3 regions of the Rossellomorea marisflavi genome follow, and region 3 is predicted to be linked to each of the others. Evidence: riboswitches for the same ligand, from Rfam matches in the RefSeq annotation. Region 3 holds a riboswitch; each other region holds the start of a gene.
The links. Region 3 has a riboswitch for S-adenosylmethionine ahead of K6T23_RS05210 (methionine ABC transporter ATP-binding protein). Riboswitches for the same ligand answer to the same signal wherever they lie in the genome.
Positions count from the first base shown of each region.

Region 1: another riboswitch for S-adenosylmethionine. It lies ahead of K6T23_RS21295 (5-methyltetrahydropteroyltriglutamate--homocysteine S-methyltransferase); the one in region 3 lies ahead of K6T23_RS05210 (methionine ABC transporter ATP-binding protein).
Region 2: another riboswitch for S-adenosylmethionine. It lies ahead of K6T23_RS18960 (methionine ABC transporter ATP-binding protein); the one in region 3 lies ahead of K6T23_RS05210 (methionine ABC transporter ATP-binding protein).

Region 1 covers NZ_CP081870.1:4,129,013-4,136,626, reverse strand. The annotation lists gene K6T23_RS21305 (beta-glucoside-specific PTS transporter subunit IIABC) at 1-195, shown strand, start outside; gene K6T23_RS21300 (6-phospho-beta-glucosidase) at 192-1,646, shown strand; SAM riboswitch class I at 1,728-1,837, shown strand; gene K6T23_RS21295 (5-methyltetrahydropteroyltriglutamate--homocysteine S-methyltransferase) at 1,911-3,035, shown strand; gene K6T23_RS21290 (EamA family transporter) at 3,076-3,963, shown strand; gene K6T23_RS21285 (hypothetical protein) at 4,187-4,834, shown strand; gene K6T23_RS21280 (DUF6792 domain-containing protein) at 4,857-6,455, shown strand; gene K6T23_RS21275 (hypothetical protein) at 6,476-6,799, shown strand; gene K6T23_RS21270 (hypothetical protein) at 6,984-7,614, shown strand, end outside.
Region 2 covers NZ_CP081870.1:3,633,992-3,641,605, reverse strand. The annotation lists gene K6T23_RS18980 (FtsX-like permease family protein) at 1-2,002, opposite strand, end outside; gene K6T23_RS18975 (ABC transporter ATP-binding protein) at 1,999-2,682, opposite strand; gene K6T23_RS18970 (sensor histidine kinase) at 2,772-3,767, opposite strand; gene K6T23_RS18965 (response regulator transcription factor) at 3,767-4,447, opposite strand; SAM riboswitch class I at 4,708-4,812, shown strand; gene K6T23_RS18960 (methionine ABC transporter ATP-binding protein) at 4,883-5,896, shown strand; gene K6T23_RS18955 (methionine ABC transporter permease) at 5,886-6,551, shown strand; gene K6T23_RS18950 (MetQ/NlpA family ABC transporter substrate-binding protein) at 6,569-7,381, shown strand.
Region 3 covers NZ_CP081870.1:965,594-973,207, reverse strand. The annotation lists gene K6T23_RS05240 (nitroreductase family protein) at 133-675, opposite strand; gene K6T23_RS05235 (hypothetical protein) at 1,051-1,380, shown strand; gene K6T23_RS05230 (hypothetical protein) at 1,398-1,637, shown strand; gene K6T23_RS05225 (hypothetical protein) at 1,692-2,111, shown strand; gene K6T23_RS05220 (ABC transporter substrate-binding protein) at 2,127-3,035, opposite strand; gene K6T23_RS05215 (hypothetical protein) at 3,086-3,256, opposite strand; SAM riboswitch class I at 3,495-3,598, shown strand; SAM riboswitch class I at 3,682-3,787, shown strand; gene K6T23_RS05210 (methionine ABC transporter ATP-binding protein) at 3,879-4,910, shown strand; gene K6T23_RS05205 (methionine ABC transporter permease) at 4,900-5,550, shown strand; gene K6T23_RS05200 (MetQ/NlpA family ABC transporter substrate-binding protein) at 5,566-6,390, shown strand; gene K6T23_RS05195 (M20 family metallopeptidase) at 6,409-7,611, shown strand.

The DNA of each region.
Region 1 (7,614 bases), 1.1 Mb from region 3:
GACCGCGTCGAAGCGGGGCAGCTCCTTGTGGAATTCGATGTGAAGGCGATCCAGGAAGCCGGGTATGACCTGTCCACGCCGATCGTCGTGACCAATACGAATGACTTCATGGACGTCCTTTCAGAAGAACCGGGGGACATCAAAGCAGGATCACGCCTGCTATCTTATATGAAAGAAAAGGAGCGAGTATCATGACTACGACTACATTTCCGGCATCCTTCCTTTGGGGAGGGGCCATTGCAGCAAACCAGGCAGAAGGAGGATACCGCGAAGGCGGGAAGGGGTTGACCAACGTCGACCTCCTTCCACGCGGTGAAGAGAGATTCTCCTATATGAAAGGGAATATACCACACCTGGAACTTCAAGATGATCTTTACTACCCGTCACATGAGGCCATCGATTTTTATCATCACTACAAAGAAGATATCAAGCTGTTTGCCGAGATGGGCTTTAAATGCCTTCGGGTGTCTGTATCATGGGCAAGGATCTTCCCGAACGGGAACGACGCTGAGCCGAATGAAGAAGGATTGACGTTCTATGAAAACCTCTTCGCAGAGCTCAAATCGAACGGAATCGAACCCGTTGTAACCATCGCCCATTTCGATGTGCCCGTCCATCTGATTGAAACGTTCGGAAGCTGGAAAGGCCGTGAGCTCGTCGGATTCTACGAAACGTATGCCCGTACTCTTTTCAATCGTTTTAAAGGGACCGTGAAATATTGGATGACGTTCAATGAAATCAATATGCTTTTCCATCTGCCTTTCCTTGGGGCAGGAATTGTGTTCAAAGAAGGTGAAAATCGGGATCAGGTCCTCTATCAGGCTGCTCATCATCAGCTTGTCGCCAGTGCCCTTGCCGTGAAGGCACTTCATGAGATCGATCCGGAGGCACAGATCGGGTGCATGCTGGCCGCAGGTGTCACGTATCCGTACTCCTGTAATCCGGAAGATATCTGGGCGGGAATCGAACGGGACCGCGAATCCTACTTCTTCATCGACGTTCAGTCCCGTGGAGCGTATCCGGGCTATGCGAAGCGCTTCTTCCGGGAGCAGGAGTGGGATCTCCAGATGGAAGAAGGCGATGAAGACATTCTTAAGGCTTATACGGTGGATTACATCGGATTCAGCTATTACTCCAGCCGCACGATCAGCCGTGATCCCGAAATCCTCGGGAAGATGACGGCAGGAAATGTGTTCCCTTCGGTCAAAAATCCTCATTTGAAAACATCGGAATGGGGATGGACCATCGATCCAAAAGGGATCCGAATTACGGCCAATCAATTGTATGATCGCTATCAAAAACCATTATTCGTCGTGGAAAACGGCCTCGGGGCCATCGACGAGCCCGGCGCAGATGGGGAAATCAACGATGCCTATCGAATCGATTATCTCTCAGCACATCTCCGCGAACTGAATGAGGCGATCAAGGACGGAGTCCAACTGCTGGGCTACACATGCTGGGGACCGATTGATATCGTCAGCGCGTCAAGCGGCGAAATGAAAAAGCGATATGGCTATATCCATGTAGAAAAAGACAACGAAGGCAATGGCACCCTCAACCGATCCAAGAAGGCCAGCTTCGACTGGTACAAACAGGTGATTGAGACGAATGGAGCGGCATTGGAGAACGAAACCGTCAAAAGTTGAGCGGTTAATTTCCCTCATCCCATTGACAACAGGAGTTGAATCCTGAATAATTATTATATTGAGAAAATTAAATAGCGATATTCCTTATTAAGAGTGGTGGAGGGACTGGCCCTGTGAAACCCGGCAACCGCTGTTCAAACTTGAACAGAATGGTGCTAAATCCTTGAACGAGATTCGTTCGGAGATGAGGAAGAGACGAGAATCATAAGGCTCTTCCTTTTACCGGGAAGGGCCTTTTTATATGAAGAAAGGGAGAGGATTCAGATGACACACGTACAAACAAAAGGAAAGAAAGCAATAAAGGCCCCGTTCCGGGCAGATCAAGTGGGGAGCCTGCTGAGGTCGGAAAGGATCAAGGAAGCACGCGAACGGAGAGGGAATGGAGAGCTATCCGCAGCTGAACTCCGACGAATCGAGGATGAAGAAATCATCCGCATCGTCGACAAGCAAAAGGAAATCGGCCTCCAAGTCGTGACCGATGGTGAATTCAGGAGGGCGTGGTGGCACTTCGACTTCCTTGAAGGTCTGGATGGCGTCGAAGGATATGAATCGGACCAGGGCATCAAGTTCCATAACACGACGACCAAGGCACGTGGCATCAAAGTGACGGGGAAAGTGGACTTCACGGATCATCCGATGCTGAAAGACTACGAATTCCTTCATGGAATTGCAGGCGATCACACAGCCAAGATGACGATTCCGAGTCCGAATATGCTTTTCTTCAGAGGCAAGATTGAAACAGACGTATACGGTGATCATCTGGATGCTTTCCACCACGATGTAGCCGAAGCCTACAAAAAGGCAATCCGTGCTTTCTACGATGCAGGCTGCCGCTATCTGCAGCTCGACGATACGGCATGGTCGGTATTCTTCTCCGAACAGGGACATGAGCAGATCAAGGCATTTGGCCGCGAACCCGACGAACTCAGGGAATCCTTCGCCCGCACCATCAATGAGGCTGTGAAGGATCGTCCAGAGGACCTTGTCGTGACCATGCATATTTGTAGAGGGAATTTCAAATCGACATGGGTGGCGGAAGGCGGATATGAAGCGGCTGCCGAAACCATCTTCGGCGGGCTCGACCTCGACGGGCTATTCCTGGAGTTCGATGATGATCGTTCCGGAGGCTTCGAACCGCTGCGCTATGTGAAGAATCCGAATCTCCAGATCGTCCTCGGTCTTGTGACGTCGAAACATGGAGAGCTCGAGGCGACGGAAGACGTCGAGGCACGGATACAGGAAGCTGCGCGCTATGTGGACATCAACCAGCTCTGTCTCAGTCCCCAATGTGGATTCGCCTCAACAGAAGAAGGAAATCTGTTGACGGAAGCAGAACAATGGAAGAAACTGCAACACGTGCTCGCCATTGCCGATCGGGTGTGGGAATGAGGTTCCCATTCAGCCAGTAATCGATTAGGAGGGGGTTGGATTGCGGATACAGTATGCTCTCTTTATCCTCATGGCCGCCATGCTGTGGGGAACAACGGGGACGATACAGGCACTGGCACCGGAAGGCGTCCATCCGATTGCCATCGGAGCGGTGCGTCTGGCCATAGGAGGCTTATTTCTCCTTCTATTATCCTTGGGAAAAATACATTGGAAAGGGTGGCCTTTGAAAGGAACCGTGGCGGCCGCTCTTTGCATGGCACTTTACCAGCCTTTCTTTTTCTCGGCAGTCAGTATAACAGGGATTGCAATCGGGACCGTCATTGCCATCGGAAGCGCCCCGGTCATAGCAGGACTCCTTGAATGGGGGATAAAAAGGAAGGTCCCCCAAGCATCCTGGTGGGTCTCCACCGCCATGGCCATCGCAGGCTGCATCCTTCTGTTCACGAATAGAGGGTCGGTCGTTGCCGACCCGCGCGGTATCCTCCTCGCACTGGGGGCGGGGGCTTCATTTGCCGGGTACACCATGATCAGCGGAACCCTTGTCAATAGAAGGGAAACACTTCCCGTGGTCGCTGTCGTGTTCATGCTGGGTGCATTCTTCCTCACGCCCTTCCTCTTCCTCTATGATCTATCGTGGCTTATGGAGGTAAGGGGAGCCGGGGTCGCCCTGCACCTTGGGGTCGTGGCAACAGGACTTGCCTATCTTCTCTTTGCACGTGGACTGGTGAAGGTGCCTGCCTCAACCGCCGTGACGCTCTCCCTCGCCGAACCCCTCACCGCCACCATGCTCGGGGTCTTCCTGATTGGTGAATCCCTTGACGCCCTATCGTGGTTGGGCGTCGGGCTCCTCTTTCTAGGAATCATATTATTAGTGGGGAAAAAGGGAGTGGATTCGAATAAAGATAAAGGACAAATGAGATCAGCTTAGGCTGGTCTTTTTTTGAGGAGAAATGTGTATTGTAAGTAAGGTAATGCAAATTTCGGAGCGACTCTAAGTCAGTGAATAAAAAATATACATTAATGTTTATAATTGGAATTATTGTGGAATGTATGTAATGAAAAAGGTACTAGTTTTTAGTGAATTCTAACTTTTAGCTTGAGGCTCCTGCTACAATGCTTATAAAGAGTGCATACATAAAAGGAGTGGAGATATGAGAAAAAAACTATTATTTATTGGCTTTACAGTTCTAATTATTATTGTGTTAGGGGGGTGGTTGCTTATGAAAATGTCTGAACGTCCTGCTGCTTTAAAAGATTCGCTCACAGCAAGTCATTTAGATAAGGAATCTAGAACGAGTGACGGTTTTTTTAGATATACATCGAAGAAAAATGAGTATTCTATGTTTTTTCCTGAAAAATATGTAATCGATAGGGAAACGTTTCAAGAAAGAAAAGAATTTGAATCTTGGAGAATGTTATCTAAAGAAAATGATGAAAAAGCCCTGATACGCTCAATAAAAATTTTATACAACAATAACGATAGCATCCCTGATGCATTTTTTGAACGTTATAGTTTTGAAGGGAAGTTTGAAAAGGTAACCTTAACTGACTCAAATGGGAATGAAATATATATCGGTTATGTAAATAACTATTTTGACGAGAATGCAAAATTAATTAAGCGTGATCCTGCGAAGTATGGACCAACTTTAGTAATTAGCTTAATTAAAGATCCTGATACAGGTAAAACAATTAAAATTCATTCATCAACGGTTTGTCCTAAAAATTCTACGTGTCAGAAAGTAAGTCTAAAATCTGAAAAAGAATTTATTTTAAAGATAGCAAAAAGTGTAAAATTTTAAAAACAATTTAAGGAGTTAATTTATGAGTAATCAAGCATTTCTAGATGAAGATACTAGGAATAATTTGTTGCTACTTGAGAATAAAGGAGGGTTAACTAATGAAAAAGTAACTGACATTATCACAGAGGGTACGGGGGAGTTAGATACCGGAGTTACTATTGAAGTATATACGCAAGAAGACTTTAAAATAGGAAACGAATCCGGTCTAAATGTTTCTGCCGTCCACATTCAAGATACGAATGAAAATACTAATGAGGTCTACTACTTTTTTAGAGGAACTGAACCCTCAAATTTTAATGATGTTTGGACAGACGCAGCAGGAATCGCTGCTGGATCTAATACAGAACAACTTGAAGATTCAATAGAATTTAAAGAGAATGTTAATAGAGTTATCGAATCTGAAACCCCGGAAGTTATTCCTAAAAATTATGCAGATGCATACTCATTAGGAGTTAATAATGCATCGGGATTAATGTTGATAAGTAAAGATTTTGAAGACATGAGAGGGTTTAACGGTGCACCTATTAATGCTTACCACTTAGCGGAAGCGGATAGTTCATTTGAACAATATTTAAATGGTGAAGGGTATCCTAATATAAGAAAGATACCCCAAGAATTAATGTCTAAGTACATCTACGATTATTATGGTGAAGAAGTTCACAAAATAGTTAACTACCGACAAAAAGGTGAACCACTATATGCTCAATCCTTTCCCGGAAAGATGTATCTTGGTAAAGTGGTAACGTTTGGAGAAGATTCTGGTGTAGATGATTTTGTAGACGTAGGAAGCTATCCTTATGAACCTGGTGTAATGAACCTTCCCCTTTTATATGATGAAATAAGTTATAACGGGAGAATAGAACGCTGGCTAAATGATCTTGGAGGAATAGATGAAAGAAACGGTGGCATTAAAGGTGTAGAAGAGTTAGGGCAGTCACCATTTAAATTGTTCGTGGAAGCAAGTAATACACAAACAGGGAAAGAAATAATCTTTAGCCCATTTAGAACTTTTCGAGATGTGATTTTTAGCCCGGGAGTTTGGAAGCAAACTAGTTCTATCAAAGACGCATGGGGGCAAATGGACCTTCATTCTTTGGAGATCGTTTTAAGTTCTTATGATAAAGAGAAAAGTAAAGCTAGGGTACGATATGTTAGGCTCGACCCAGTTTCTAATAAACAAATTACGCTTGAACCTGAAACACTCTATCAATTTCTAAATCGCTGCGAGTTAGGTCTTACAGAAAAAAAAGAAGTTCTAAATAACTTGAAAAATTATGAGAGTAATATAATGACTGAATTATACACTAAAGAACAGTCGGAAATAATAAAAAAAATTGATGCGAAGAGTGCCTCTCCACAAGCTTTTTTAATAGAAACAAATAATCAATATGGGTTCTGGGGGAAGCTTGGGAAAGATAGGGAAGCTAGAAGCGTTACATTTGATGAAGACTTCTCTCCTTTAGATGGAAGAATAAAAACTCCAATAATAGAATTGATTTCTTTATTTGAGGAAGAGATAAGTGAAATGGAAAACTTCCTTGAAAATTATAAAGAAACATATATAAAGATGTTTGAAAAAGATGAAGAGCTCTCAAAATATATAAATGTAATTAAATCTTAAAAGATAGAGGTGATACTTTCTTGCCGAGTGTAAAAGGAAGATATAAATTTAATTTTGATGAGAATGCATTTGGTGAAGAGTGTAAACATAGACTTTCTTCTATTAAGGAAGAGAATGAAGAAGCTACTAATACATTTTGTGGGTCTTCTCAAATTTTAAATAGCATGGAAGGAGCGTATATTGATTCAATAATTGAAGTTCTTGAGAAAGTAAATCGTAAAACAGAGGACATTTTAATAACGTATAACATTTACCAATTCACTCATGTAGATTCATTTGTTCGGTTTATTGATGACGAGTATGAACGCTCATATACAATTTTCTATTCTGAAGTCGATTCGTAAATTTTGAAAGAGATGCACTTCAGTGGCCTTTAGGCCTTTTTTTAATTCCCTCATACAACTTAAATAAGAAAATATAAAAAGTTTTTAAAAAAAGTGATCCAAATACAAAACCCTCTCGTTATCTTAGTGTAAATATAAAAAACCAGGATAAAAGGAGAGGAATACATTGAAAAAATCAAAGCTAATGAAAAAAATCGCAGCACCTGTACTGGGGCTATCCCTACTGGCAGCACCGACAGCAAGTTTCGCAGCAGAGCAACCGACAGCCGTCACTCCGGCATCCGACTTGCGCTCCACTCTTGATCAACTTCTATCAGAGCACTTTGTGCTAGCGGTTGACGCAATGGTAAAAGATTATAACGACGCACCGGACGAAAAACAAGCCATGAAGGCACTGGATGACAACGCCAAGGATATGACGCCGGCGATCGAATCCATCTACGGTGAAGAAGGAGCGAAGGAATTCGAACGAATCTTCCGCGGACATAATGCTTACTCAGAAGACTTCGTAAAAGCCGCTCAATCTGGTGATGAAGATGCGAGAATGGCCGCTGAAAAAGAAGTGGATGAATTCGTAGAAGAGTTCTCGACTTTCCTTAGCACAGCAACGGAAGACAATCTTCCTAAAGATGCAGCCGCTGAAGTCCTGAAGGCACATGAAGAAGATGTCCTTAACGCATTTGATGCATATGTAGAAGAAGACTACAAAGGCTACTTCTCTTCATTCCGCGAAGGATATGACCGTATGTTCGACATCAGTAAAGCTCTTTCAACAGCAATCGTGACGCAAATGCCAGACAAATTTGAAGGATCAA
Region 2 (7,614 bases), 1.6 Mb from region 3:
TCAGATAAAGGAAAGGGATGGAATTAGTTGAGCCGGTTTCCTTTTGGATTTTCTGAAGTGTATCACGGCTCATGATCAGGTTTAGCCCATAACCGACTCTGATTCCCATTGGTGCCTCTTCGGCTTCTCCGTCGATATTAATGGATCCAACTTTTTCATCTTCCTCACCGTTGAAGTCATACAAGTCCAGCTTCTTTGTTTTTTGAAGATCCAGTGCTTCCGATTGATAGAATTTGCGATCTGATCCCTGATATTTAAGCATGTTGATTACAACAACCCCGTCAGGATCGACTTTACTACCGGTTTTTTTGAGGTAGTCCTTGAAATCTTCCTCGTCAAGGCCATGCAGCTGGAGGTTGTACGCATACTTCCCGTCATTTAGGTTCGCATGGTAATCAGGATCTTTCTTTAATGCCGATGGAACGTCCTTACTGGTTAGCCAGCTTTGGAACGAGACATATTCCAATAAGACGGAATCTGTGACGTTTTCCGCATTCACAAATGGCTTCAGGCTTTCAAGGTTGTTGGATGGACCGGTGAGTTGTATGTCAAAATCATAGTTTTCCTGTGTCATTCCCGCTGATTTCTTGATGTTGTCAGTGAAAAACGATACCGAGAGAAACAACATGATGGAGATGACGAGTGAGAATACAGTAGCGATGTATCGCTTCTTGTTCCGTTTCAGATTTTTCAACCCGATTTCTCCCTCGATGCCAAACAATTTTCGGGTGAGTTTAGATGTTTTCACGCTACGACCGCTCATTTTTACATCCTGTGTTTGCCTGATCGCGTCAATGGCTGATACCTTCGACGCTCTCCTCGCAGGAATCAATGTGGAGATGAAAATGGTAATAATCGAGACTGCACATGCTGCAAGGATGGAAAATGGAGTAATGGAAACAGATATTTTTAATCCGTCTGCAAATACGTTCGTCAAAGTGGTATTCATGAACCAGAAGGTTACGGCCATACCACCAATTCCGGCAATCAGGCCAATCGGGATGGAAATCAAGCCGATGATAGCCCCTTCAAAGAAGACGGAGTTTCGTTTCTGGATCTTTGTGGCACCGACGCTTGAGAGCATTCCAAGGTGGCGGGCACGCTCCGAAACGCTGATAGCAAAAGCGTTATAGATCAAAGCGACGGAGCCGATCAGGATGATTCCAACAATGATGGAAGCCATTCCAAAAAGTGTCGCATTAAGGTTGTCGTTATTCGAAACCCCGTAATAGCGCAGAAGCTCGTGGTTGAACTCAACGGTCGTGATGTCATGTTTTTTTGCGAAGGCTTTTGCATCATCAAAGAGATTTTTGCTCAACTTTTTCTCCGTTATAAACGCCGTGCTTTCTGCCTGCTTATCGTCCAAGAAGCTGATCACCGTATATCCCGGGGCCCATGGGTATTCCCAATCAGGTTTATCAATGGTACCGACAATCGTGTACGAGGCTTTTTCCTTAGTCCGGAAATCCTCCTCGTCTCCATTGAACGAATTGTCCTGATAGAGAGTCATATCGTCCATTAACCGGTCACCGAGTTCGACTGATAATGGATCACCGATTTTAAGTTTGTTGTTTTTCTGGTTCAGGATCTCCTGTGAAACCACGACTTCCCCATCATTCTTAGGAAAGCGTCCATCTTTCAGCTTAATAGGCATTTCCTTCAGGCCTTTTTTATCCAATGAGGTGAAGAATAAGTACGGCTTGGTTGCGTTGGGGGGATCCTGAATTTTCGAATACCCCAGGTCTTTTCGAAGAAAAACACTATCCGTATTCTCTGCACTTTTAATGGCATCCAGCTGCTCCTGGTTAAGGTTTTTGTACTGGACGTGCCATTCTCCGCCTTTATTGATGTTATCCTGCTTCATGAGATCAAGGAAGGAGACGAACAGAGTCGAGACGGCGGTCACCATGGCGACGGAGATGATGACACCGATGATGGTGACCATGGTCCTGCGCTTGTTTTCTTTCAAATGTCTGAGGGTCAGTTTGTTTATGATATTCATGGACGGAGAACCTCATCTTTGGAGATCTTGCCGTCTTCAATAGAGATGACGCGGTCCGCCTGCATGGCGATGCGCTCATCATGGGTGATGACGATCAGCGTCTGTTTGTAGGTCTTGTTGAACATTTTGAGGAGTTCCATGATCTCCTCGGAGTTCTTGCTGTCAAGGTTCCCCGTCGGCTCATCGGCAAGCATGAGAGCCGGGTTGCTGATGAGGGCCCGGCCGATGGACACACGCTGCTGTTGTCCACCGGATAGCTGATTCGGCAGGTGGCCGAGCCTTTCGGTCAATCCGAGTCTGGTTGTAATGTCATTGAGTTGCTTCGGATCCACTTTCTGCTTATCAAGAAGCATTGGAAGTGTGATATTTTCTTCCACCGACAGGATCGGGATCAAATTGTAGAACTGATAGATGAGCCCGATCTGCCTCCTTCTGAATATGGCAAGCTGGGTTTCGTTCAGGCTGTACATATCGGTGTCGTTGACGAGGACGCGTCCCGAGCTTGGGCGATCGACTCCGCCGAGCATGTGAAGTAGCGTCGATTTACCAGAACCAGACGGTCCGATGATGACCACGAATTCCCCTTGTTTCACTGTGAAGGAAACGTTGTCGAGGGCTTTGACCGCCGTTTCCCCTTTTCCGTACACTTTAGACAGATTTTCAATTTGTAAGATATTCACGAATGGTACCTCCAGTTGGTTGATGCTTTCAGTATATCTGCCTAAAATGACTTTTCCGTGACTGTGAAAGTGACAATTCTGTCACCTGACTAAATGGTATGTTTATAAACCTTGAGGGAGAAAGTCGTTCCCGCTGGGCTGGTTGATACTTCAATGTCACCGTCTTGGTTCTTCATGATGCTGTAGGCCATGGCAAGGCCGATTCCGACGCTGTCTTCCGTGGCATTCTTTCCCCGGTAGAAGCGCTTGAAGATATGGGGGAGGTCTTCCTTCGGGATCCCGCTGCCTTGATCAGTGATGGTGATTTCAGTGAAAAGGGCATTTTCCTGAGAGGCGATGGTGATACGTCCTCCCTCTGATGAGTGCTCGATGCTGTTTTTCAATATATTGATGATGGCTTCCTTCGTCCAGTTCCCGTCTCCAACAAATGAGGCCGGTCCGTCTTCAATCTGAAGTGTTACGTCCTTGATCTCCATGGGGATGAGAAGAGGGTCCACGGCATCCCGTATGAGGGAAGACACGTCCACATTCTCCTTCTTGAAGCGTGCCGTTCCCGCATCGATCTTTGAGAGTTTCAATAGGGAGGAGACGAGCCATTCGATCCGTTCAAGCTGGACCTGGATACGGCGTGTGAATTCCCGGCGTTTTCCTTCATCCAAGCCCGGATCCCTCAACAGGTCGGACATGACCATCATGGAGGTGAGGGGTGTTTTAAGCTGATGGGAAATATCCGAGATGGCATCGGTCAGTTTGAGCTTGTCTTCCTGGAGCCGTGAGCTGTTTTCCGATAGTCGGAGTGTCACCTTGTACATATCGGACTTCAGGATGCTGAGCTCTCCCTCATGGTTGTCCCGAACGTCGAGGGAGTAGTCTCCATTTGATATCTTTCGAAGGTAGTCGGAAAGCTTCCCGATTTCCCTGTAGCGCCAGGCTGTGTAAAGCATGAAGCTTGTGATGAGTAGGAGGGAGGTGACGGCTGTGACCACAGACGCTTGCAGACTTATGTAAGATGCGCAAATTGTTCCGATGACGGCGATGATCACGATCGTTACAAGGAACACCCGTATTTCTTTATTCCTCAGCATCAGCGGTCTCCTGCCTTATAGCCCATTCCACGGATCGTCTTGATGATGCCGGGGTTCTGCGGGTCGTCTTCCAGTTTTTCACGCAACCGTTTGATGTAGACGGTGAGGGTGTTATCGTTGACGAAATCACCAGCCACATCCCAGATCTTCTCAAGGAGCTGTGTACGCGTGAGCACCTGATCCTTGTGCTGGGCAAAAATCAGAAGGAGCCGGTACTCGAGGGCCGTCAGCTGGATTTCTTCGCCGCCCTTATATACTTTGCCTTCAGCCGGAAGGATCTTGATGTCGCCGAGTGTGAAATGGGCAGGCGTCTGCTTATCGTAGCGGCGTAGGACCGACTTGATCCGTGACATGAGTTCCCTGACACGGAATGGCTTTGTGATGTAATCATCTGCTCCCATATCAAGACCCATGACCACATTGACTTCTTCGTCCATTGCCGTCAGGAAGATCACCGGTTTATCGGTCTTTTTCTTTACGAGGGAGCACAGGTCATAGCCGCTCCCGTCGGGTAGGGACAAATCAAAGAGGAACAGATCAATCTCTGTCCAGCGGGTGTTGATCATGTCCTCAGCGGCAGCCACATTATGGCAAACAAATGTGCCGAATTGCTCGTTCTGCAGGGAGTATTCGAGTCCTGCTGCAATCGTCTTATCGTCTTCAACTAATAGGATGTTCATAGTGACCTCCGGATCAATGATGATGTAAGCCTATCATATGGAAAATGGCAGGCTTCGTCAAAGTGTTGGCAGCATGAAGAGGGACCAATCATTGGCGAAAATGAGCAAACATTTCGAAAGGACCAAAAATAATTCAAGCCTAATCTTAAAGTAAAGGTAACGCTTACATGGTTTCTATAGGTATGAATGGTAGTTGACACCCAACCAAATACCCATTATTATCTCATATAGATGAAATCTTCTAAAATTATATAGTATTCAAATTATCAAGAGCGACCGAGGGATCAGGCCCTATGACGTCCGGCAACCTCCATATGGAACGGTGCTAATTCCTGCAGGATGGTTTTCATTCTGAGAGATAAGTCGATGATCGATATGCGATGCTTCTTTCAGCTGAAAGAGGCATTTTTTATTGGAAAAAAGAGGTGAAGCGCAATGATCGAGATCAACCATCTTGTGAAAGAGTATAAAACGAAAAAGCAAACTGTGATCGGCGTCAATGACGTTTCCGTCAAGATTGAAAAGGGAGAAATCTTTGGAATCGTCGGGTATAGCGGAGCTGGGAAAAGCTCCCTCATCCGCTGCTTGAATCTGTTGGAGAGACCTACTTCAGGTGAGGTCATCATCGACGGATTGGACTTTACGAAGCTGTCTCCGCGCGAGCTCAGATCGGCAAGGCAGAAGACGAGCATGATCTTCCAGCATTTCCACCTGATCAAGGCAAAGACGGTCTACGGCAATCTGGCATTTGCCCTGAAAGCGGCCAAGGTGCCAAAGGCTGAGATCCGGCCGCGTGTGGAAGAGCTTCTCGCCATGGTCGGTCTATCGGATAAGGCAGATGCCTATCCCGCTCAGCTGAGCGGAGGTCAAAAGCAGCGCGTCGGGATTGCCCGGGCCCTTGCGAACAATCCATCTGTCCTCCTGTGCGACGAAGCAACGTCCGCCCTCGACCCGAATACCACAAGGTCGATCTTGAAATTATTGAAGAAGCTGAACGAAGAGCTCGGACTGACCATCGTCCTCATCACCCATGAGATGGAAGTCGTCAAGGAGATTTGCGACCGGATGGCCGTGATGCAGGATGGCCGGATCATTGAAGAAGGTCCCGTATATGACCTCTTCTCGAATCCGAAGGAGCCACTGACCAGGCAGTTCATCGAGACGATCCTTCAGTTCGACCTGCCAGATCACTTGGCGAAAGCAAGGAAAGGGACCTTGATCAAGATCCAATTCAAAGGCTCCATTGCAGAAGAAAGCGTCGTATCCGATGTCTTCCAGCGGTACCACGTGAAAGGGAACATCCTTCACGGGAAGATCGAATACATCCAGGAAGTGCCACTCGGGATCTTCATCATGGAATTGATCGGAGAACGCGCCGAAATCGATGCCGCCATCGAATTCATTACCCAGCGTACGCAAAGTCTGGAGGTGCTTGAAGATGCTGCCTGAAGCCATCATTGACATCTTGCCGGATCTGAATCAGGCATTTTTAGAAACATTGTATATGGTGGGGATATCCCTGTTGATTGCCGTTATCATCGGACTTCCCCTCGGAGTGCTTCTTTTCACAACGGATAAGGGGCTGTTCCTCGAAAACCGCTTCGTGAAATCCATCGTTGGATTCATTGTGAATATGGTCCGGTCGGTCCCGTTCATCATCCTTCTGGTGGCGCTCCTTCCTCTGACGAAGATCCTCACAGGGGATGTGATCGGACCGACGGCTGCTTCAGTCTCCCTATCCGTCGCTGGAATTCCGTTCTTCGCCAGGATCGTCGAAACCGCACTGAAGGAAATCGACAAGGGCGTCATTGAAGCATCTGTATCCGTCGGGGCGAGCCCGTGGATGATCATCAAGGATGTGCTTCTTCCGGAAGCCAAACCAGCTGTCATCCAGGGCGTCACCATCACGGCGATTTCCCTTATCGCATACTCCGCCATGGCGGGTACAATCGGCGGGGGAGGGGTCGGTGACCTTGCCATCCGGTTCGGATATTACCGATATGACAACACGGTCATGTTCACGACGGTGGTCGTCTTGATCTGTCTTGTACAAGTCATCCAATATGCCGGCGACATTTTCGCCAAAGCAGTAGACAAACGATAGATAATGGAGGAAACACAATGAAAAAATGGACATTACTACTCGGCCTTGCCATCGCAGTCAGCCTCATGGCGGCGTGCGGCAACAGCAGCGACAAAAAAGATGAAAAAGACATCACTATCGGAGCCACAACCGGACCTTACAGCGATATGGTGACAAAAGCCATCAAGCCGGGTCTTGAAGAAAAAGGCTATAAAGTGACGGTCAAGGAATTCAATGATTACATCCAGCCGAATAATGCATTGGCACAGGGTGATCTTGATGCCAACCTGTTCCAGCATAAGATCTACATGGAAAACTTTGCGAAAGAAAACAAGATCGAGCTTTCCGAGCTGATTTCCGTTCCTACGGCTCCGATGGGCATTTATTCTGATAAGTTTGATTCCATCGACAGCATCAAGGAAGGAAGCCAAATCACAATTCCGAACGATCCTACGAATGCGGCACGTGCGTTCCAGATCCTTGCCGATGCGAAGCTGATCACGTTGAAGTCGGACAGCAATCCGCTGACGGTTTCGGAGAAGGATATCGAGACGAATGCGAAGAATTTGAAGTTCAAGGCGATTGAAGCTGCTCAGCTTCCACGTACGGTGGATAGTGTCGATTTGGCGGCTGTGCCTGGGAACTTTGCTCTTGCGGCGGATATGGATCTGCTTGATGCGCTTCAGCTTGAGAATATGCCGGATGAGTACCGCAACCGGGTGGTTGTGAATACGGATGATAAGGATACACAGGTGTCTAAGGATATCAAGGCGGTTGTGGAGTCGGATGAGTTTGAGAAAGTGATTGATGATGAGTTTAAAGGGTTCGGGAAACCGGATTGGATGGAATGAGTTTTGGGAGTGTGGCCTTTTAGGTCATGCTCTTTTTTTGTTTTTGGATGGAACCCTAATGGCTAAGGGTCCGTGCCTTTCCGCTGCGGTGGGCTGCTTTCCGCGGGGAGGGCGTTGAGCCTCCTCGTGCCTGTGGGGTCTCCCCGCTCCTCCTTTTCCGCAGGAGTCAGCCCCCCTCCGCTGCAAGGCACTCTGTGCAGGAGATGAGCATGTAGGGGTTTTTGATTGGAAGG
Region 3 (7,614 bases):
GTAAAAGATCACTTGATGTTGAGCTTTCATTCCGATAATCACACACCTGTTTTTTTCAATGGATATGCCGGATGCGGATTGTCTTATTCACCCCAGAAAAAAAGAAGGACCCCGGTGAGCCCTTCTTCTACATCATTTCCCGTAAACGGAAAACTTGTCTTCAATCGGCGTCCTGTTCCGTGCTGGCGGTACCTCATCAAAGTACCCGAGATGCAAGAACCCGGCAATCCGTTCTCCTTTCTCGACACCAAGCAATTCATGGACCTTCGGATCATAAATATGTGGATTCGTTTTCCATACAACCCCAAGCTGCTGTTCCCAGGCGAGGAGCTGGAAGTTCTGGATCATGGCGCCGATGGCTCCGAAGTTCTCATCCCACTGCTTCTGACGGGGGTCTTCGGTCATGACGACGACGAGGATCGCCGCAGGCTGGCTGAAGTAGTTGCGGCGGTTGTCCCTCATATCGGGCGGGAAGGTTTTCACAAGATCCTCTACGAATCCTTCCTTCTCATCCGCCGGTACGAAGATGAATCGCCACGGCTCACGGAGTCCGTGGTTAGGTGCCCAGACGGCGTCCTTCAACAGGTCCAGCACCGTTTCCTGTGTCACTTCTTTATCAATGTAGCCGGCTTTTATGGAGCGGCGTTCGCGTATCGTTTTCGCTATGTTTGTCATGTTCGTATCTCCTTATCTGCTTATCTCTCTTCTAAATGATAACAATTCTCATTATCGATTGCAATCTTTCTGTAGGAGAAGAGTCCCCTTGTCGCGTCCTTTTTCCTCTTTTCAACGAAATGGGCGAACATGGGAAGTGGGTTCTCTTCACGAGTTCCTGCTCGGTGTAGCCCTGTTAGAAAGTATGATCACCGCCGACCGGATTCAAGACGATAAGACCTAACAACAAATTATTATTGAAAAAGAAACACTTTTTATTGTTTTACAATAAATAATTCGATACAATCATCTCATAGAAATCATTTACCAAGTTTCTACATTTACAAATTTATTGGAATGGAAGTGGGCATCATCGGATTTATGGTTATTTTTTTGTTGTTCATTGTATTGATTGCATTCGGTTCCATCATGACAGCGCTCATGGTGAGGAAGACGAACACCCGAGCACCTCGGAAGCTGTCTTTTCTCGTATTGGGCCTCCTGATCCTTCACTGGATTTTCTGGCTATCAAGCGGGTATGAATGGTTTTCCGACGAAGTGGCCGAGGCCATCTTTAATCCTATATGGGGAGTGCTATGCGCAGCAGGACTGGCAACGAGTCTTTATGAATTGCGGCATAACAAGAGCTTCGCCTTCCCCGTGGGCGCATTGTCTGGCATCACTTTGATGTTCGTGATCCTCGTCAACGGCATTACCAGTATGTAAAAGGAGACGTGACCAACATGAAGCTTTTCACTTGGGTGTTCGTGGCACTCCACCTGATCATTACGATCCTATGGATTGCCAACTCCCCTGCCCTGTTTTCAATTGCCGGGATGGTTGCCTGGCTCCTCTTGATCGCGGGAGGATTCGGCCTTTATTTCAAAACAAAACAGATGGCGGTCATCGTCTCTAGTTCTTTCATGGTCTTCCTGCTCCTCCTGACCGGCCTGATTGAATGGACGGTTTCATCCATGCCTTAGTATAAAAAAAGAGACTCCCTTCGTTGGCGAGTCTCTCACAAAGGAGAATGCTTTATGTTGAAGAAAACCATAATCAATGTTTACAATACAGCCCTGAGCCTGGGTGCTTTTTATCTCGGTGGTTCCATGATATCAGGTAAAGGGATCTTTGCTGCCTTCCCACCAGAGTGGGCAGGAGATCTGCCTTTTGACAGCTGGATGGCTATGGCGATCGTGGGCATGACCGTTTTCGGACTGGGCAATGCGGTCGTAGCAATCAGAGGATTCATGCGGTATGATCGGCAGATTTTCTTCTCGACCCTCTTCATGGGCGCCCTGCTTTTCATTGCGACGATCGGTGCCACCCTATCCGTGGGAGAATGGTACTTAGCGTCGGTACAGCTCTTGATTGCCAGTGTGGTTCAGCTGGCTCTTGGTCTTGGCGCTTTCATCGTTCATTTTATCCGTCCAGAATCGGCAGGGGTCACGGAATGACCTCTGCCTCCTCTTTTACTCTCCTAAAAAACCACTTCCAAACGTTTCCAGCAGATGCTCAAGGGTCACGGGATCACTGTAGGTCGATTCCTTGCTATTGATCTCGATGACGTGACCGTTCTTCACAGCCGGGATGTTCTTCCACGTATCCGTGTCCATAAACGAGTTGTCTACATCAGGATTTTTGCTCAGGACGAGATAGTCACCGGTGAAGTCGCCTACCGCTTCCGGTGAGATGACGTGAATACCCGTTTCCAAGGCGTTATCCTTCACAGCATCCGGCATGTTGAGCTTCATGGCCTGATACAAGATCTCAGAACCACGGGCATAATTGTTCCCGAAGACATAGAGCTCCTTTTGACCGGTTTCAATGACGGATACCGTGGCGTCGTCGCCGATCTTCTTGCGGATCTCATCCCCGATCGTCGCGGCACGCTCCTGGAAGTCATCCGCCCATTCCTTCGCTTCCTTCTCCTTGTTCAACAGCTTGCCGATCTCGATCTGCTGATCGATGTAATTCAGTTTCCCCCATGTGAAAGCGACGGTCGGCGCAATCTCCTTCATCTTATCGAGGTTCTTCGTTTGACTTCCGGCAATGATCAGATCCGGATCGAGCTCGATGATCTTCTCGAGCTGATCGTCCCCCACCACTTCCACATCCTTCAGCTTGTCGGTGAAGAGCGGGTTCATCTCGGTCCACTCATCGATCCCGACGAGCTTCCCTTCGAGGGAAATCACATTCGGACCATTGGTGAGGGCGACGATTCGCTTCGGCTCTTTCGGCACCTCCACCGGTCCCTGCTCTGATTCATATGTAAATGTCGATGATTCCTCCTTGGACGAATCCGTTTTTGTTTCTCCGCTGCTGCACGCAGCCAAGAGCATGCAGACCATCAATATGGTAAAGAACGATGCTTTTTTCATGTGGTTCCCCTTCCAATTCTTGATAATGAGAATCATTTTCAATTAATACTTTACTGGGATGGGGGATGGATGTCAATGAAATGTTCCAAGATTTTCTTCGATTGGAACAGGACCGTTCCATTTCGCTGCGGTGGCTCGCTTTCCGCGGGGCGTGCGGTGAGCCGCATCGGCTGCGCCTGCTGGGTCTCACCTGCCCGCCATTCCCGCAGGAGTCGAGCCACCTCCGCTTCATTGCACTATCCGAATTGGATGAATGTAAAAAAAATAAATAATTAGTTAAATAGAAGCGTTTTCCGATTATCCTCATCCAAATAAAAGGCTTTCATTTTCTTTCTTTTGAATCCATAGACCTATTTTCACCCCATTTCCACTTCTTCCAGCCTGTCTCATTTCTGTCAGAGGGTGTTGACGCAGGAAAAAGTCCGGCGTAGAATAGGGCTCACGTTAAACAAATACAACTTCTTATCACGAGAGGTGGAGGGATTTGGCCCTTTGATACCTCGGCAGCGGGCTCACTTGAGCACTGTGCCAACTCCAACAGGCGGATGCCTGAGAGATGAGAAGAGTACGGATCTTTCTTTCCTTATGGATCTCCGGCCTCTTCCTGTCTCAGGAAGGGGCCTTTTGTTTACCCTAATTGAATAATTTCTTATCCAGAGAAGCTGAGGGACTGGCCCGATGACGCTTCGGCAGCAGACTTTCCACAAAGTACTGTGCCAATTCCAGCAGGCAACGCGCCTGGGAGATGAGAAGGGACCCATTGATTCCGTGTGAATCCATGCCCTCTTCTCGAGACCTCGGGAAGAGGGTTTTTATTTTTAACCACCAGGAGGCATGACGAACATGATTGAATTCAAAAGCGCCACGAAAGTATATAACAGCGGCGGAAAGGAAGTCCGGGCCCTCGACGGCATCGACCTGCGGGTTGAGCAGGGGGAAATCTGCGGGGTGATCGGGTTCAGCGGCGCCGGGAAAAGCACGCTGATCCGCACCGTGAACCTGTTGGAGCGATTGAGCTCGGGGAAGGTGATCGTAGACGGCCAGGATCTCATGGCCCTTTCACCGAAAGATGTGCGCGGGGTGAAACGGAAGATCGGGATGGTGTTCCAGCACTTCAACCTCCTGAACTCCAAGACGGTCTTCGCCAATGTGGCGATGCCCCTGATCCTCGCCAAACAATCCAAAGCCGAAATCCAGAAGCGGGTGACGGAGCTCCTGAGCTTCGTCGGCCTTGAAGATAAAGCAAACCAGTACCCGGATCAATTATCAGGCGGTCAGAAGCAGCGCGTCGGCATCGCCCGCGCCCTTGCCACCCAGCCATCGATCCTTCTATGTGACGAGGCGACATCGGCCCTCGATCCGCAGACGACGGGGTCGATCCTGAAGCTGCTGAAAAAGATCAACCGTGAGTACAACATCACGATCCTCATGATCACCCATGAGATGTCGGTGATCCGGGAAGTCTGCGACCGGGTGGCGGTTATCGAAGGCGGGAAGATCATCGAGTCCGGATCCGTATTCGACGTCTTCTCCTCCCCTCAGACCGAGACGGCGGCGAACTTCGTGAGCTCGGTGCTGAACGACTCCATCCCGGAATCGGTCCTCGAGCTTGTGCAGAAAGATAACGCACCGGGACGAATCTACAAGATCCGCTTCGTCGGCGCCTCATCAGGTCAGCCCCTTCTGTCACAGGTGGCGAAGCGCTTCGACCTCGATGTGAACGTGCTGTTCGGGAACATCACGGAGTTGCAGGGCACACCATTCGGTCATCTCATCGTCGAGCTCATCGGCTCCGAGAGCGAGATCAACCGTGCACTGCTTGTCATGAATGGAGAAAACGTCACCGTGAAGGAGGTTGCACCACATGCTAGTTGATTCACAGCAGATCATCGACGCACTCATTGAAACATTAGTCATGACAGGCTTCTCCCTCCTCTTTTCCACCGTGATCGGACTGCCCCTCGGGGTGCTCCTCGTCATCACGAGGAAAGGTCATCTATGGGAGAATGCCTTTATATTCACCATCCTGAACGGTGTCGTGAACATCTTCCGTTCCGTCCCGTTCATCATCCTGATGGTAGCAATCGTGCCCCTCACCCGCCTGATCGTGGGAACATCGATCGGGACGGCCGCGGCCGTTGTGCCACTGGTCTTCTATGCAGGACCGTATATTGCGAGATTGATTGAGAACTCCCTCCTTGAAGTCGACAAAGGCGTCATCGAGGCAGCGGAATCCATGGGGGCGACATCCACCCAGATCATCTTCCGCTTCCTTGTCCCGGAAGCACTCAGCTCCCTCGTCCTCAGCCTCACCATCGCCACCGTCGGACTCGTCGGGGCATCGGCCATGGCAGGCGCCATCGGCGGAGGCGGACTCGGAGATCTTGCCATCACGTATGGCTATCAGCGCTTTGACACCTGGGTCATGGTCATCACCGTCGCCATACTCATCGTCCTCGTACAGGGACTGCAATCATCCGGTAACTTCGTATCGAAAAAAATCAGAAGAAGATAGCGAGGAGAAAACAACATGAAAAAATGGATCATTCTATCACTCATTCTATTAATTGGCGGATTCGCTGCAGGCTGCAGCTCAAGCGCCAGCAAAGACGAAACGAAGGTCAAGATCGGCGTCAGCGGTTCCGACAACCGCATCTGGGACTTCGTCGCGAAGAAAGCAAAGAAAGAAGGCATCGACATCGAGATCGTCCGCTTCTCCGATTATGTCCAGCCGAACCTGGCCCTTGAAGAAGGCGAGCTTGATGCCAACGCATTCCAAACAATCTCTTATTTCAACGAATTCAAGAAAGAGCATGACCTCGATCTCACACCGGTGGGTACCACGGTCATCGCTCCGCTCGGCCTTTACTCTGAGAAATATAAGTCAGTAGATGACATCCCGGATGGTGCCAAGATTGCCGTCCCGAACGAAGCAACCAACATGGGAAGAGCCTTCCTCCTCCTTCAGGAAGCTGGTCTCATCGAACTTCCTGAAGGCTTCGATGGAAACGGCTCACTGGATAAAATCAAAAAGAATCCGAAGAACATCGAAATCGTCCCGGTCGTAGCCGGTCAAACGCCGCGCGTCCTGCCTGATGTCGCTGCCTCCATCATCAACAACGGCATCGCCGTAGACGCCGGATTCAATCCCGTGAAGGATTCCATCTTCCACGAAGATGACACGGCCACGCCTTACATCAACATCATCGCTGCACGCACAGAAGACAAGGACAACAAAACACTCAAGAAAATCGTCGAGCTCTACCAGGAAGAAGACACAGCCGACTTCATCGAGAAAGAATACAACGGAAGCACAATCCCGACCTTCGTCCCACTGAGCAAGATCGGAGAATAATCCTGAGGAGGAATGGAAATGAGTACTGTCGTCGACACATTGAGAGACCAGATCATCACAAGTCTTGAGGAAAATAAGGAAAAGTACATTGAGATCAGTCATGCGATCCACGACCGTCCCGAGATCGGCAACGAGGAATTCTACGCCTCGAAGACCCATGCCGAGCTCCTGGAATCGGAAGGATTCACGGTGGAACGCGGGGTGGCGGGACACGAGACCGCCCTCCTTGCCCGCCGCAAATCGGATAAACCCGGCCCGGCCATTGCGTTCCTCGCCGAATACGATGCCCTTCCTGGCCTCGGTCACGCCTGCGGACACAACATCATCGGTACGACGAGCGTATCGGCGGCCATCGCCCTCAGCAAGGTGATCGACGAAACCGGTGGAGAGGTCGTTTTGTTTGGGACACCCGCCGAGGAAGGCGGCCCAAACGGAAGCGCCAAGGGAAGCTTCGTCAAGCACGGACTCCTCGAAGGGATCGACGCCGCTCTCATGGTGCATCCGGCGAACTCCACCCGGATCACATCGAACTCCCTCGCCGTCGATCCCCTGGACTTCGAATACATCGGGAAACCCGCCCATGCTGCGGGGTCTCCCCATCACGGCATCAACGCACTCGATGCGGTCATCGGCCTGTTCAACGGCATCAACGCCCTTCGCCAGCATGTAACCGACGACGTCCGCATCCACGGCATCATCACCCACGGAGGCGACGCGCCGAACATCGTTCCGGAATACGCCAAGGCCCGCTTCTTCATCCGCGCTGCGACCCGCAAGACCTGCAGCGACGTGACGGCACGCGTGAAGGCCATCGCAGAAGGCTCCGCCCTGGCAACGGGGGCGAAACTGAACGTCATTGCCTTCCAGAATGAAGTGGATAATCTGGTATTGAACCGCGCGTATGATACGGTCTTTAAAGAAGAGCTTGAACGACTGGGCGAGTATGTTTCAACCGAAGAGCGAAACGGACTCGGCTCCACCGATGCCGGCAACATCAGCCAGGTCGTCCCGACGATCCACCCCTATATCCAGATCGGACCCGAAAGCCTCGTCGCCCATACGGATGAGTTCCGCGAAGCGGCGAAATCGCCCAAGGGGGATGAAGCACTGATCCTCGGAGCGAAAGGCCTGGCACTCACAGCGCTTCGACTAGTAACGGACGGTGAGGTGCTCGCTGAGATCAAAGAAGAGTTTACTAGAAGAAAAGCATTAGAGAGCTGAAGT